3 regions of the Inediibacterium massiliense genome follow, and region 1 is predicted to be linked to each of the others. Evidence: riboswitches for the same ligand, from Rfam matches in the RefSeq annotation. Region 1 holds a riboswitch; each other region holds the start of a gene.

Region 1 (5,056 bases):
AGTATAAGGATTTAATTGAAGATAAGAGATCAGTTGGTCTTCTTCAAAAATACCTAATGAGTGATTTGGAGAAAATACTTCATCAAAGTACCAGCTATAAAAGGGTTCATCTGTTTCAAAAGCATATCCCCACAATTTTTTTGCAGTAGGAGTATCTTCTTTTCTCAAAAATCTTAAAAACATAAATTTCCTCCTTTATATGAAGGTTACATTAAATTTTTCAACCATTTTATAAGGTCGATAAGAAAGCTTTGCTTTTCTTAAATTTTCAAGTCCCATATCCTCTTCTCGATTTATATATTTTATATCTATACATTCATTTTTACAAAATTCATTGTTAATTGCTTGATATAGGCCTTTGATCGTTGGATTTGCTTTTTCTATATGAACAACAATAGTATCATTATAAAGTTTTCCACCTAGGGTAAAGGCTTGCACCTCGTTGTCAATTAAGATAGCCCCTCCTTTACAATTAAGATGATCCATATTGAGTAGAGCTTCTTTTAAAGCTATTTCTTCAGCTTCTATCAAATGATTTGAAAAAGAATTTAGATCTTTGTAATCAATTAAACGTTTGTTAAAGTCAAGACAATGTTGTATCAAATCTTTTGTTAATGGAACATATTTATGAGGAATATTTCTCATAAAATAATTCAAATGATTTTTTTTAGAATGATATTTTCTTCCCTTTAATTCTATCAAATCATTTGTAAGATATACATAATCAAAATTTACTCGATCTTCTGTAAAAATAAGCTTGTCCTGCATAGCTTCATCAAATGTAGGGATTAAGTGCTTTGGTAACAATTTGATTTGAAAAGGGAATCCTTTTTGATCAAACCTTTTTTTGATTTCATCCATAGTGATAGAAAGTTTATTCAAATCATATTTGCCTACAGCTAGAGGAGGAAGAACAAAGGGTTCTTTTTTATCCATATTAAGTAAACTAACTCCTCCAATACATAAAAAATCATTTATGATTTCATATTTGAACTCATTTAATTGTCTCCACATGAAAAGGCTTGTAAAACTAAGTCCAGAGGTTTCATATGGATAACTAAAAACATATTTTTCAAATAAATCTTTGTCTTTTAATGTAATGTCATGTTGAAACATAAAGCATCTCCTTCATTATTTTTTGCATCTTTACTTTGTATACCCAAAAAAATATATTTTACTCTATAAAAAAAGAATGTACAAATGTACATTCTCTAAGCTGCTTTTTTATTTTGTAAAGAATTTTTTTCTTGCTTCATTTGTTCAAAGAATACTTTTGTTTCAGTTACGATGATTCCACTTAATCCAATCAAACCAATTAAGTTTGGAATAGCCATCAAACCATTTACAATATCTGCTAAGATCCAAATCATATCTAATTTTAAGAAAGCTCCACTAGCTACAAGAAGAATATATATAATTTTAAAAGGTTTGATTCCTTTTATTCCAAATAAATATTCAGTACATCTTTCGCCATAATAATTCCAACCTAATATAGTAGTAAAAGCAAAGAACATAAGTCCTATTGTAACAATATATTGACCAAGTCCTGGAAGAGCTTCACTAAATGCCAAATTGGTCATGGCAGCTCCTTCAACATCAGAACACCAAGCACCTGTTAAAACAAGAACCAAACCTGTCATAGTACATACTACAATGGTATCAAAGAATGTTCCTGTCATAGATATAAGACCTTGACGAACACAAGACTTTGTTTTTGCAGCTGCAGATGCAATAGGTGCACTTCCAAGACCAGATTCATTAGAAAATACCCCTCTGGCTACTCCATTACGAAGAGCAAACATTACAGTAGCTCCTAAAAATCCTCCTGTTGCTGCAGTAGGAGTAAATGCGCTTTTTAAAACGAGTCCTATAGTTTGAGGAACTAAATCAATATTTAAAATAAGAATAATTAAAGAACCAATAATATAAAATACAGCCATAAATGGAACGATTAATTCTGATACTTTTGCAATACTTTTGATTCCTCCTAAAGTAACCAAAGCTACTAGAAGAGTAAGAATCACAGATGAAACAATAATTGGCATATTTAAAGTGAGTTTTGCAGCATTTGTAATGGCATTTACTTGTGGAAAGGTACCGATTCCAAAGAATGCTACTCCAATTCCAAATAATGCAAACATTTTAGCTAATAATTTATTTCCAAGACCTCTTTCAATATAGTACATAGGTCCACCAGACATTTGACCGTTTTTATCTACAACTCTGTATTTTACAGCTAAAAGTCCTTCTGCATACTTTGTTGCCATACCAAAGAAAGCCGCAATCCACATCCAAAATAATGAACCAGGACCACCTGCTTTAATAGCAGTTGCTACACCTACAATATTACCTGTACCAATAGTTGCGGCAAGTGCTGTACACAAAGCAGCAAAGCTAGATACATCACCTTCACCAGTATGATCATCATCTTTTGAAAATAAATATTTTAGAGCAAGGGGTAATTTAAAGACTTGTAACAGTCCTAAACGAATAGTTAGATAAATACCAGTTCCTACTAAAAGAATGAGTAGGGGAGGTCCCCATACAAATGCATCGATTTGATTTAAAAGATAAGTTAATTTTTCCATTATTTTTCCTCCTTTTGTTTTAAACTTAAAAACGATAAAGGAAGACTTTTACTATAATTTATACAAAAATGCATAAATTATAAATAAAAGCCAAATCCTATGTGATTTGGCCTCTAGAACATGATGATATAAATCATGATACTCTGTCCTTTTACCTGAGAGATTCACCATATAACTATGGCTTGCTCCTTCGGTGCTCATACTGAGTCTCTCCAGAGGCTCGTCCGATAACGGTCCTTTTACCTGAAAGCTTAACCCCTTCGGTGGATGCATTCGCATCTCTCTCCCATTATCATCATCCGAAAATATTAAGTTAATAAAGTTAAATAGTCATGACTGCTTGATAAAATGATAGCACTTCATATAAAAAATAGCAATAGCTTGTTTAAAGTTTAAATATTCAGAAAATAGACTTATTCCTTATTTTTTTTTGTGCAATTAGAGCAGTATCCATAAAGTTCAAATTTATGTTCTGTCAATGTAAAATCTTTATCTTCTAGAGATTCAATGATTTGTTTGAGTGGACAAAAATGAATAGGTTGAGTTTTTCCGCAACTTTTACAAATGACATGGTGGTGATGATCATCATGTAAAATAAGTTCATATTGAGAAGGCTTGTTTTCTATATTGATTTTGTGAATCATATTTATTTTTTCAAGAATTTCTAAGTTTCTATAAACAGTAGAAAAATTGATTTGAGGAAGATCTTTTTTGACTTTTATATAAATTTCTTCTGCTGTTAGAAATTGTTGTTCATGTTGGATTAAAATTTCTAATATTGCTTTTCTTTGGTAAGTTAGTTTATATCCCTTCTCTTTTAATTTTTTTTCTATTTCATTGCTGATCAATGGTCTCACTCCCAAATATCATATTAGTTCTATTGTATAATATATAGAAAGATCCTTCAATAAATAAGATGAATAGACCTTTGCCAGTTTTGCAGGATTTGATATAATATAGTAGAAAATTCTTTCAATTTCAAAAAGGATGTGGTGAAAATATTTCATCTATTCAAAAGAAAAAACCAAGACAATCATATAAAAAATAATAATGATAACCATAATAGCATAGATGAGGCAAAAGAAGCATTAGAGAATATAGAAAATATTTTATATCAAGAAAAAGATAAACAAATTTTTGTAAGTTTGTATTCTTTTGTATCATACTATACGTTTGTTATAGAATTTTATAAAGAAAATGAAGAAGAAATCATGTCTGTACAAGAGCTTTTATTTTTTAAATACATTCCTATGATTACTGAGATTGTAACAGCTTATGAGGAAGATAAAACATTAAAAAAAGAACTGATTCATACGATTGAAAAGATGAATCAAAAACTTTATGAAACTATCAATAATATAAAAGAACAAAAAAAAATAAATTTAAAGATCGATTTAAAGACCATACGAGATTTGATTCAATCAGACTTTTAAATGGAGGAGATTAAAATGAGCTTTGAGGATCTATTGAATGAAGCAGAACAAAAGAACGTGACAGAAATTCAAAGACAAGAAAATAAAGAATTAGCTTTAGAAAAAAAACGAGATAGTTCTATGGATTTGAATAAATTTAATGAAGTGGAATTAGAAAGAGTAAAGGATTTAAAAAGAGAAATAACAATGGAAGAGACAAACAGTATAGGAAACTTTGGAATGGAAATACAAGGAAACATTGCAAAGTTTGCAGATGGTATATTAGAAGGGGTGAAAACAAAAGATACAGGACATATTGGAAGTGATCTTACATCTCTGTTAACTACTATTAAGCAAATCGATATAGAAAAGTTTCAAGAAAAAAAATCTATTATGAGTAATATTCCTTTTTTCGGAAAACTTAGAAATAGTATAGAAAAAGCCAAAATTCAGGTGGAAAATGTGACCCAAACAGTAGATAAAATTGTAATATCTTTAGATACAGCAAGGAAAGAACTCATAAGAGATGTAAATGTATTAGATATTTTATATGAAAAAAATATGGAATATCTTCATCAATTGGAATTATACATTGCAGCAGGAGAATTAAAGTATAAAGAATTAAAGGACAATACTTTAGTAAATTTAAAAGAACAGGCCCAAAAGACTCAAGATATGTTAGATATACAAAGATACAATGACTTTGTACAACTACTGAGTGAAGTAGAAAAAAGAATTCACGATTTAAAATTGAGTAGAGAAATTTCTATTCAAACTCTTCCACAAATTAGACTTATGCAAAGCAATGACAAAATACTAGCAAGTAAAATTCAAGCAAGTATTCTAACAACCATTCCTATTTGGAAAAACCAAATTGCTCTGGCTATTTCATTAAATAAGCAAAAATCAGCTTTAGAAATTCAAAAGAAGGTTTCAGATACGACTGAAAATATGTTAAAGCAAAATGCAGAGCTTTTAAAAGTAAATACCATAGAAATTGCAAAAGAAAGTGAAAGAGGAGTGATCAGTATAGAGACATTAAAAGAAACCCATCAA
Region 2 (5,056 bases), on a different contig from region 1:
GGGAGCACCAACATATATGAAGTTTCCTATTAACAGAGAATGTCCTGTTTGTAAAAAAGAAATGCAATATATTGCAACTATAGGAAGCCAATCATATGATGCAGAGAATGCATGATAATAAAAACAGAGTGCCAAGGAACGTAAGCGTCAATCCCATTATACATAGAAATTTATCATAAAAACAATTAAACTAATAACACCACAATAGCATAGTGGCAACTTGCTAGAGTGGTGTTGTTTTTTAGTCTTTTGTTTTTAATCTGATTTTATTAGATATTAAATATGACCATAGTAACAAAGCGTCTAACTCAACGGTGTTTTTGGTATCGATGTTTGGAAATTTTTCAAAAATATAGGTTAGATATTTGAATGGCTTGAGCCTATTTTCTGTAGCTGTTTCAATGATGCTATATCAAACGCCACTAGCGGTTGTACCTTTCGGTGAAAATAAGTATTTATTGAACTATCCCAATAGAAAAACCCAATTATAACCTACCATCATATGTCCTTGGATTTTTTTTTATGCCACAAATTTGTCTGTCTTTTGGGAGACATAGCTTCTGCTATGTCATGCGTTACCATAATGGCAGTTTTCTTTTCTTTTTTTAGAATTTTTCCTATATCATCTGATACGGCAAGTCGAGTTTGATAGTCGAGAGCAGAAAAAGGTTCATCTAAAAGTAATAGTTCAGGTTCGATTGCTAATGTTCTAATGAGTGCTACTCTTTGTCTCATTCCTCCTGATAGCTGGCTTGGGTAGTGATCTTTAAAATCTCCTAATCCATACACATCTAATAGCTTTTGAGTTCTAGCTTTTGTTTTTTCATTCAATTTATTTTGAATTTCAAGACCAATGAGTACATTATTCAAAATATTTCTCCATTCAAATAAATGATCTTTTTGAAACATATATCCTATTTCTTTATTGGAACCATTTACTGTTTTTGCATTTACTCTTACTTCTCCAGAAGAAGGTTTTAAAAGTCCTGATATGATAGAAAGTATAGTTGATTTTCCACAACCACTAGGTCCTACAATGGCTACCATTTCACCTTTATATACACAAAAAGATAAGTTTCTAAGAGCATGAGTTTCACGTTCTAATGTATGATAATGCATAGATACATTTTTAACCTCCACAATTTTTTCCATAGACAGATTCCTCCCTAAGCCGTAAAATCCGTATATTCTATAGTATTCAATATGAATCTATTTGTTACTTTATAGGAGAGGAATTGAATATAAAGAGAAAATGTACCCATCTAGTATATTAATTTTGTAATTTTAAATAAAAGCTACTTTTATACAGTAGCTTTTAAAAAAATAAACTGAACAAAGTCCAGTTATTTAATAAGTTTTAATTTAGCAATATCATAAAGATTTTCTTTTGTTACTGCTTCTACAGCATTAATTTTATTATCAATATTATCAAGTTTTATATTTATTTCTGTACGAAATTCAGTAAGATTTGCAGTTTGATCATGAACAACATCTAATTTTTTTTCGATACGTTCTTGACCTACTTTAAGATCGTTCACATCAGTTTTAATTGATTTAAGTTCATTTAGTATTTGTTGTAGCATTTTTTCCATATGAATCATCCTTTCAATACAAGGTGCTTATAATTATTTATATTTTACCATCAGAAAGGTTTTTAGTCACTAAAAAAATAGAGGAAAAAACTTATTTGATCGAAAAATATATACTATTGAAATTTTTAGAAAATTATATTATGATAATATTGTAATAAATTATGGAAGATATACAAATAAAATATAAGACTAGATGAGAATAGCGAGAGATATCTTTACTAAGATAGCCGAAGAAGCAATGTAAAAACAGCCATGTTTTTATAGAAACTTTCAGGCAAAAGGATCGCTATTTGATGGAACTCTGAAGAGTCCTATAGATGGACGCCGAAGGAGAAGAATAAGTTATTTAAAGCTCTCAGGCTATGAAACAGAGGAATATAATGGCATGTTTATTTAGTATGCCATTATATTCCTCTATTTTTTTGCTCTTTAAGAAGTTATATACATGAGCAATTCTAAGAGAAATATGCGAATTTTTTATTTAAAACAAAAATTAAAGGGGGAGGACTAATGGATCAATTAAAAGAAACACCTTTATTTGAGTGCCATAGAAAATATGGAGGTAAAATTATTGATTTTGCAGGATGGGCACTTCCAGTGCAATATGAAGGGATCAAAGTAGAGCATGAAGCAGTTAGAAATTTTGCAGGAATTTTTGATGTATCTCATATGGGAGAGATAGAAATCACAGGAAAGGAAGCTTCTGATTTTGTGCAAAATTTGATTACTAATGATATTTCGGTACTTAAGGATCATCAGGTTGTATATACTTTTATGTGTTATCCTCATGGGGGTATTGTAGATGACTTTTTAGTGTATAAGTTTGATAAAAATCATTTTTATCTCGTGGTGAATGCAAGTAATATACAAAAAGATTTTCAGTGGATGAAAGAAAATAGTACAGATTATGATGTGAAAATTGAAAATATATCAGAAGATGTATCTGAAATCGCCATCCAAGGACCTAATGCACAAAAAATATTACAAAAGTTAACGGATACAGACCTTTCAGAAATCAAATTTTTCTATTGTAAAAGAAATGTATCTGTTGTATCTGCAAATTGCTTAATATCAAGAACTGGATATACAGGAGAAGATGGCTTTGAAATTTATTTATCTAATGAGGACGTAAAGATGTTATGGGAAAAATTAATGGAAGCAGGAAAAGAATATGGATTAAAGCCAGCGGGACTTGGAGCGCGCGATACTTTAAGATTTGAGGTAGCACTACCCCTTTATGGAAACGAACTTTCAAAAGATATTACTCCATTAGAAGCGGGATTAGGCTTTTTTGTGAAACTGGATAAACCAAATTTTATTGGAAAAGAAGGATTAAAAAAGCAAAAATCTGAAGGACTCAAAAGAAAAATTGTGGGGTTTGAAATGATAGATAAAGGAATTCCAAGAAATGGATATGAGGTAATGGCTGAGGGTAAAACAATTGGTTTTGTAACTACTGGTTATGCAGCTCCTACAGTAAAGAAAAATATTGGAATGGCAATGGTGGACATAGAATATTCAAAGCTAGATACGCCTATAGAAATAAAGATAAGAAATAAAATATTAAAAGCGAAGGTTGTTAATAAGAAATTTTATCAAAAAAATTATAAAAAATAAGGAGGAATATAAAATGAAAATTATAGAAGGATTGTATTATTCAAAAGAGCATGAATGGGTGAAGGTAGAAGGAGAAAAAGCTTATATTGGTATTACTGATTATGCACAGAATGCATTAGGTGAAATTGTTTATGTAGAGATGCCAGAGATAGATGATGAATTTAGGATTGGAGATGTTTTTGGAGTTGTAGAATCTGTGAAAGCAGCTTCTGATGTATACTTGCCTATTTCTGGAAAAGTTATAGAAATTAATGAAGAGTTAGAAGATCAACCCCAACTATTGAATGAAAAACCTTACGAAAGTTGGATATTAATAGTAGAATTGTCTGATCAATCTGAAATCAATCAGTTAATGGATTCTAAAGGATACGAGGAATTTTGTAAAGAAGAAAATCATTAATCGGATCAATAGATAAAGTAAGGAGGGAAAGTATGCATAGATATATACCCAATACAGAGGATGATAAAAGGTATATGCTAAATTCTATAGGGGCTAAGTCTATAGATGATTTATTTGAAGATATACCAAAGGAGCTTCGATTGAATAGAGAGCTTAATATAGGAAAATCTTTATCAGAAATAGAGCTTGTAAAACATATGAATGAATTGGCTAATAAAAATAAAAGCACCAATGAATTGATTTCTTTCTTAGGAGCAGGAGCTTATGATCACTATATTCCAGCAATTATAAAGCATATTGCTACGAAATCAGAATTTTTGACAGCATATACGCCTTATCAAGCAGAGATTAGTCAAGGAACTTTAAGAGTCATATTTGAATATCAGACTATGATTTGCAATCTTACAGGGATGGATGTATCCAATGCTTCTATGTATGATGGACCAACGGCTTGTGCAGAAGCTTCAATCATGGCTTGTGAAAGCACAAAAAGAAAATCTATCATAGTATCTAAAACAGTTCATCCAGAGGTAAGAAAGGTGTTACATACTTATATGAGATTTAGAAAAATTGAAGTGATAGAAGTAGATATGAACGATGGGGTAACAGATATTGAAAAATTAAAATCGATAGTAGATAAAAATACTTCAGGTGTTATTATTCAAAATCCTAATTTTTTTGGAATCATAGAGGATTTAACAGAAGTAGAAAAAATTATTCATGAAAATAAGGGAATGTTGATTACTTATGTAGATCCAATTTCTCTTGGAATATTAAAAACTCCAGAACAATTAGGAGCAGATATTGCTGTAGGAGAAGGGCAAGCATTAGGAAATAATCTTAATTATGGAGGACCTTATTTAGGATTTTTAGCAACAAAATCTAAATGGGTTAGAAAAATGCCAGGAAGAATTGTGGGGCAATCTGTGGATCAAGATGGAAAGAGAGCTTTTGTACTTACATTACAAGCTAGAGAACAACATATTAGAAGACATAAGGCAACTTCAAATATATGCTCAAACCAAGGACTAAATGCGTTGATGGCAGCTGTTTATCTAACTACTATGGGGAAAAAGGGACTGAGAGAAGTAGCTACAAGATGTGTACAAAAATCTCATTATGCACTAGATAAGATAACAGAGGGAAACAAGTTTAAACCTTTATTTCACAAACCATTTTTTAAAGAATTTGCAGTAACAAGTCATATAGATGGCAAAGTAGTAAATAAAGAGCTTCTTAAAAATGGAATATTGGGTGGATATGAAATAGGCAAGGATTATACAGAACTTAAAAATGGACTATTGTTTGCTGTGACAGAAAAGAGAACAGAGGAAGAAATTCATAAGCTTTCAAAAGTATTGGAGGTGATAAAGTGAAACCATATGATCCACTTATTTTTGAATTATCTAAAGAGGGAAGATTTGCATATTCTCTACCAAGCTGTGCT
Region 3 (5,056 bases), on a different contig from region 1:
AGACAAAACATTCAGTAGAAGAAAATACCACTTCTGCTTCTGTTGCCTTTAGACATTCTTCAATAGCAGGTCCTGGTATCCCATCTCTGTCACCGATGATAATAACTTTTTTACCATCAAACATGCTCATATTTACCATCCTTTCTTTTTTTATTAAAACTCTGTAGTAGATAACTTGTTAAATCCTAATTCATTTGTAGCGCCTGTAATCACTTGAAGCTCTACTTCAATACTTCCATTTTCTCTTAAACTTCCATCAAAGCCTCCAGCTATTTTATCTACATAATCTAACATTCCAATGACTTTTTTCATAGGAGGGAGTACAATGATTTCATTCGCATTTCCACCTGTTACAACTGCATTAGCCAAAGGATCTGCATCTGCTAAAGATTGAGATGCACCATCTCTTCCTGCATATTCATCTGTAACAATAACAGTTTTTACTCCTTGAGATTCTATTTTTTTACAATTCATAATTAAATCTGTATCTGGATTGCCAAAACCTTCTTGAGATACAATCACTCCATCTAATCCAAGATATCTACAAAGTTTTGCAGTCCAATTAGAAGATCTCTCTTTATCCGCAAGATATACATTTTCATTTGTAATAATTACACCTACAAAGTTGATATCTTTTCCATGCCTTTCATATAAATCATGGATAATAGGGTTATTTTGATGGTGATAAGAGGTATTTTTGTCACAAGCTGATACACAATTACCACTAAGAATAGCTCCATCCATTATTTCTGTTGGATAAAGAATAGTCGGAACAATTTTTTTAGCATCTACCCCGTATACATACGTATCATGCAAAAGTCCTTGTGTTTGAAGCATATATACATATCCCACTTTAGGTAGATTAGGATATTCCTTGATACTTTCTAATAATGGTTTTGTTTCATAAATTTCTATTTCATTAGGTTCTACTTCTTTTCCTGCCTTTCCTATTAATGAAGCTACTTTTAATCCTGCCATTCTTACAGCAGCTTCATATTCATGTTGTTTGAGTTCATCGATAGGTTCAATCACTAAACAAATATTGTTAAGCTTTGAAAACGGAGTATACTCTGCACCAGGGCCACTCATATCAATAATACCTTCCTGAAAACCTACAATCTTACCGCAGGTAACTACTGCAGCTCCCTTTAATACATGTGTGCGGCCACCACCTACTGTAGTCACTTTACTTACAATACCAGGAAATATCCCTCCTTCTCCTGAAACCTTCACTCTAGGTTCAATAACATCTTTTACAGGAGTAATCCTAGTTTCTTCCCCTGGTTTTGCCAGCTCTACCTCTACATGTTTGATGTGATCATCTTCCATCACAAGACTAATGACCTCATCCTTATTCACATATAGGGTCTCATTTTCCACTTTGGTAGTACTTCCAAACTGGACATCTGAAATATTAATTTTTCCTAACTCTAGGCGCACATCATTCACCTCCCTTTATATTTTAACCTGCAATAGGGGAAGTAATTCCCCTATTACAAGTTATTGTCTAATCTACATATTTTTGAAGCATAGAAAGAATATTTGCTTTTGTTGCATCTTCTTTGGTTACTTCATCTACCTTTTCTCCATTTTTATATAAAGCAATAGTAGGAAGTCCTAGTACCTTTTGAGATATAGCCAATCTTCTAGCTTTTGTAGTATTCAACTTTGTAAATTTTACTTTTTCCTCGTATTCCTTAGCAAGCTCCTCAACATCAGGCATTAATGCTTTACAAGGTTCACATCCATCACTCCAATAATCTACTAAAACATAGCCCTTAGCTTCTAATACCTCCCCTTGAAAAGTTTCTTTGTCTACAGATAACATAATCCCGCCTCCCTTATTATTCAAAATGACTTTCTATGTATTTCTCTGCATTTACAGCTGCTAGTGCTCCATCAGCTGTTGCAGTGACTACCTGTCTTAATGATTTTTCTCTAATATCCCCTGCTGCAAAGACACCTGCTATATTTGTCTTCATTTCTACATCTGTAATAATATAGCCTGCCTCATTCATTTGTATCTTATCCTTATATACTTCACTTAATGGTTGATATCCTACAAAAGGAAATATTCCAAAAGTACCATCTTCTTCATTGGCATGATATTGTGTTACTTCCCCAGTTTTTTTGTTTTTAAACACTACAGATTCTACAATTCCATCTCCTTTGATTTCCTCAATACCTGTATCCCACATAAATTCAATTTTAGAATTTTTAAATGCTTTTTCTTGAATAGATTTTGCAGCCCTTAACTCATCTCTTCTATGTACAATCGTTACTTTTCGTGCAAATTTAGTAAGATAAAGAGCTTCCTCCACAGCAGAATCTCCTCCTCCTACTACAAATACTTCAAGATCTGTAAAAAAGTCAGCATCACAAGTTGCACAATAAGATACGCCTTTTCCAGTTAATTCTTTTTCTCCAGGGCATCCAATCAATTTAGGCTTTGCTCCACTAGCTATAATGACAGCTTTAGCATGATATTCTCCTAGTTCTCCTTTAATTACTTTAATCTTTTGTGTAAAATCTACATCTATTACTGTATCCTTTTTTCTCTCTACTCCAAATTCTTCTGCTTGTTCAACCATTCTAGCAACCAAACTAGGTCCTGTAGCATCTTTTATAGACCCTGGGTAATTAGCCACCTCATTGGTGGTAACAATTTGCCCACCTACTCTTTCTTTTTCTAGTATTAATGTTTTCATTTTTGCTCTTGCTGCATAAAGCCCAGCTGAAAGGCCAGCAGGCCCTGCTCCAATAATTATTACATCGTATAAGTTTTCCATTTTATTACCTCCTTCATATTGAAATTTTACTAAAATTGCTTCATACTTTCAATTGCACTTTGAATCAAACAATAATCGATCAGTTGAAAGTCCTTTAAAATTTTTTTTGTCCAACAAGGAGTTTTTTTTGTCCTTAAAAATTTTTGAACCGTTTGAATACTTTCTTCTATTATTTTTATAGAATCTATATCTACTTCTCCCTTCTCTTTGGTTATTGCAATAGATTTGTAAGGTGTTTCATTAGGTTTTACACTTCCAGATAAAGGATGTGTCAAAAGTTTATATCCTTTATGAATCTTATCTCTCGCCAATAAAAGTACTGAAAGATAAGGGACATCCTCTAAATAGATTATATCCGTTTTTCCTTGATTTCCTTCAAAAACTTTAGGATTATTTGTGATAATGGTTTCTTTCATCTTTTCACCTCATTTTAGGAAAAGGTTTCTTCATTTATACAAAAAAGACACATGACAAATATAGAATTGCCATATGTCTCTGTCTTTAACTTAACAGTCTCTCCTTAATTGAAATCATACTCCTTTGATGCTTTATAAGCTTTCCAGAGTTCCGTCCAAATACGGTCCTTTAGCCTGAGAATTTCACAAAAAGATAGGCAATATCTTTCGCTTGTCCCTTCGGCGATCCTTTATGGATTCTCTCCCGCATTTTTCACCCAGAATTAAGAATTTTTATTTAATTTTTTTTATTATTAATTATCTTTATAATCATTATATTATAAAATCATTACTATTGACAATATGTTTTTAACATTTTTTTCATATTATTACTTTTATATGATTTTGATTTATTCATTTTTTATATATAAAATAGCTAATAAACCTGGTCCTGTATAAGTTCCTATGGTACATCCTATTTCCATTTCTATCATATTTTTAGGCTCAAATACTTTTATGATTTCTTCCTTTAATTTTTTAAAATTTTCTTTATTTCCTCCATGAGCTACACAAATATAATCAGATCCCTTCTTAAGACCTCTTTCTTGTGCAAGCTCTATCATTCTTGGAATAATTTTTTTGCTTCCTCTTACTTTATCAAAAGGTTCTACTTTTCCATCTTCTATAGTTAATATAGGCTTTACATTTAAAATTTTTCCTATAGTAGCCTTTGTAGGACTCAGCCTTCCTCCTTTTTGTAAATAATCTAATGTATCTACAGAAAAGATATGATCTACCTTCTCTTTCATTTCTTCTACCCTGTTAACAATTTCTTCTTTTGATTTTCCTTCCTTGGCCATTTTAGCCGCTTCTACTACAATCATTCCACATCCATAACATAAAGCTAAAGTATCAATAATGGTGATATCTTCGCTTCCTATTTCATTTTTAGCCATAATAGATGATTCATGGGTACCACTTACTCCAGAAGAACCATTAATTAAAATGATTTGGTATCCTTCTTCTAAAATAGCCTTCATCTCTTTTATAAAAATAATTGGAGAGATTTGAGAACTTTGTGAAACTTCTCCAGTATCTTTTAGTCTTTGAAAAAATTCTTCTCCATGTAAATCTACACCATCTTTAAATTCTTCCTCTCCAAATCTTATACAAAGTGGTAGTATTGTAATATCGTATTCTTTTGCTAATTCTTTTGGCACATCTGCTAGACTCGTAGTCATAATTTTTATAGGTTTCACGTTAATCTCCTCCCCTAGTACATTGTTTTCTTCTTCTATTTTATTATTTATGTAGAAATTTTACAACAAAATAGACTTCTTTATATAAAGAAGTCTATCTTTTATCTACTGAATCAATAACTGAAAAAGCAATTTTTGCTGCATGATCTCCTATTCTTTCTAAATTACTAATAATATCTAAAAATATAATTCCTGCACTTGGTGCACATTGTTGCTTATTTAATCTTGCAATATGATTTGCTCTCAAGAATTTTTCCATATGATCAATTTCTCCTTCTCTTTCTACAACTCTTCTTGCAAGATTTACATCTCCTATTCTTAATGCTAGTATTGCTTGCTCATAAGACTTAATTACTCGATCATGCATATCTTTTAAATCTTTAAAAGCTTTTTCACTAAACATTAACCTATTGTCTGAACTAAATATAGCAAGTTCTGCTAAATTTTCTGCATGGTCTCCTACTCTTTCAATATCATTAATGGTATTAAAAAGACCATCTATCAATTCATGTTGCTTTCCAGACAAAGGAGTGTTAGATAGCTTTACTAAATATTCAGCAATTTGTCTTTCCATTCTATTGATTATTTTTTCTGTTGCAAAAGTTTTATCTGC

The links. A riboswitch is a leader RNA that binds a small molecule or an ion and turns the genes downstream of it on or off. The one in region 1 is predicted to bind glycine.
Positions count from the first base shown of each region.
Region 2: it holds a riboswitch for glycine, as region 1 does, so the genes downstream of both, gcvT (glycine cleavage system aminomethyltransferase GcvT) here and BN2409_RS01070 (alanine/glycine:cation symporter family protein) in region 1, are expected to answer to the same signal.
Region 3: it holds a riboswitch for glycine, as region 1 does, so the genes downstream of both, BN2409_RS10950 (GrdX family protein) here and BN2409_RS01070 (alanine/glycine:cation symporter family protein) in region 1, are expected to answer to the same signal.

Region 1 covers NZ_LN876583.1:150,239-155,294, reverse strand. The annotation lists gene BN2409_RS01080 (GNAT family N-acetyltransferase) at 1-183, opposite strand, end outside; gene BN2409_RS01075 (DUF2156 domain-containing protein) at 196-1,116, opposite strand; gene BN2409_RS01070 (alanine/glycine:cation symporter family protein) at 1,212-2,588, opposite strand; glycine riboswitch at 2,730-2,806, opposite strand; glycine riboswitch at 2,810-2,887, opposite strand; gene BN2409_RS01060 (Fur family transcriptional regulator) at 3,002-3,436, opposite strand; gene BN2409_RS01055 (hypothetical protein) at 3,581-4,021, shown strand; gene BN2409_RS01050 (toxic anion resistance protein) at 4,037-5,056, shown strand, end outside.
Region 2 covers NZ_LN876586.1:841,104-846,159, forward strand. The annotation lists gene BN2409_RS07720 (hypothetical protein) at 1-115, shown strand, start outside; gene BN2409_RS17830 (transposase domain-containing protein) at 242-406, opposite strand; gene BN2409_RS07725 (ABC transporter ATP-binding protein) at 499-1,152, opposite strand; gene BN2409_RS07730 (hypothetical protein) at 1,344-1,592, opposite strand; glycine riboswitch at 1,786-1,888, shown strand; glycine riboswitch at 1,892-1,965, shown strand; gene gcvT (glycine cleavage system aminomethyltransferase GcvT) at 2,103-3,209, shown strand; gene gcvH (glycine cleavage system protein GcvH) at 3,223-3,609, shown strand; gene gcvPA (aminomethyl-transferring glycine dehydrogenase subunit GcvPA) at 3,642-4,985, shown strand; gene gcvPB (aminomethyl-transferring glycine dehydrogenase subunit GcvPB) at 4,982-5,056, shown strand, end outside.
Region 3 covers NZ_LN876587.1:512,377-517,432, reverse strand. The annotation lists gene grdA (glycine/sarcosine/betaine reductase complex selenoprotein A) at 1-130, opposite strand, end outside; gene BN2409_RS10965 (glycine/sarcosine/betaine reductase component B subunit) at 154-1,440, opposite strand; gene trxA (thioredoxin TrxA) at 1,508-1,828, opposite strand; gene trxB (thioredoxin-disulfide reductase) at 1,845-2,789, opposite strand; gene BN2409_RS10950 (GrdX family protein) at 2,819-3,205, opposite strand; glycine riboswitch at 3,358-3,462, opposite strand; gene BN2409_RS10945 (DegV family protein) at 3,595-4,443, opposite strand; gene BN2409_RS10940 (Na/Pi cotransporter family protein) at 4,538-5,056, opposite strand, start outside.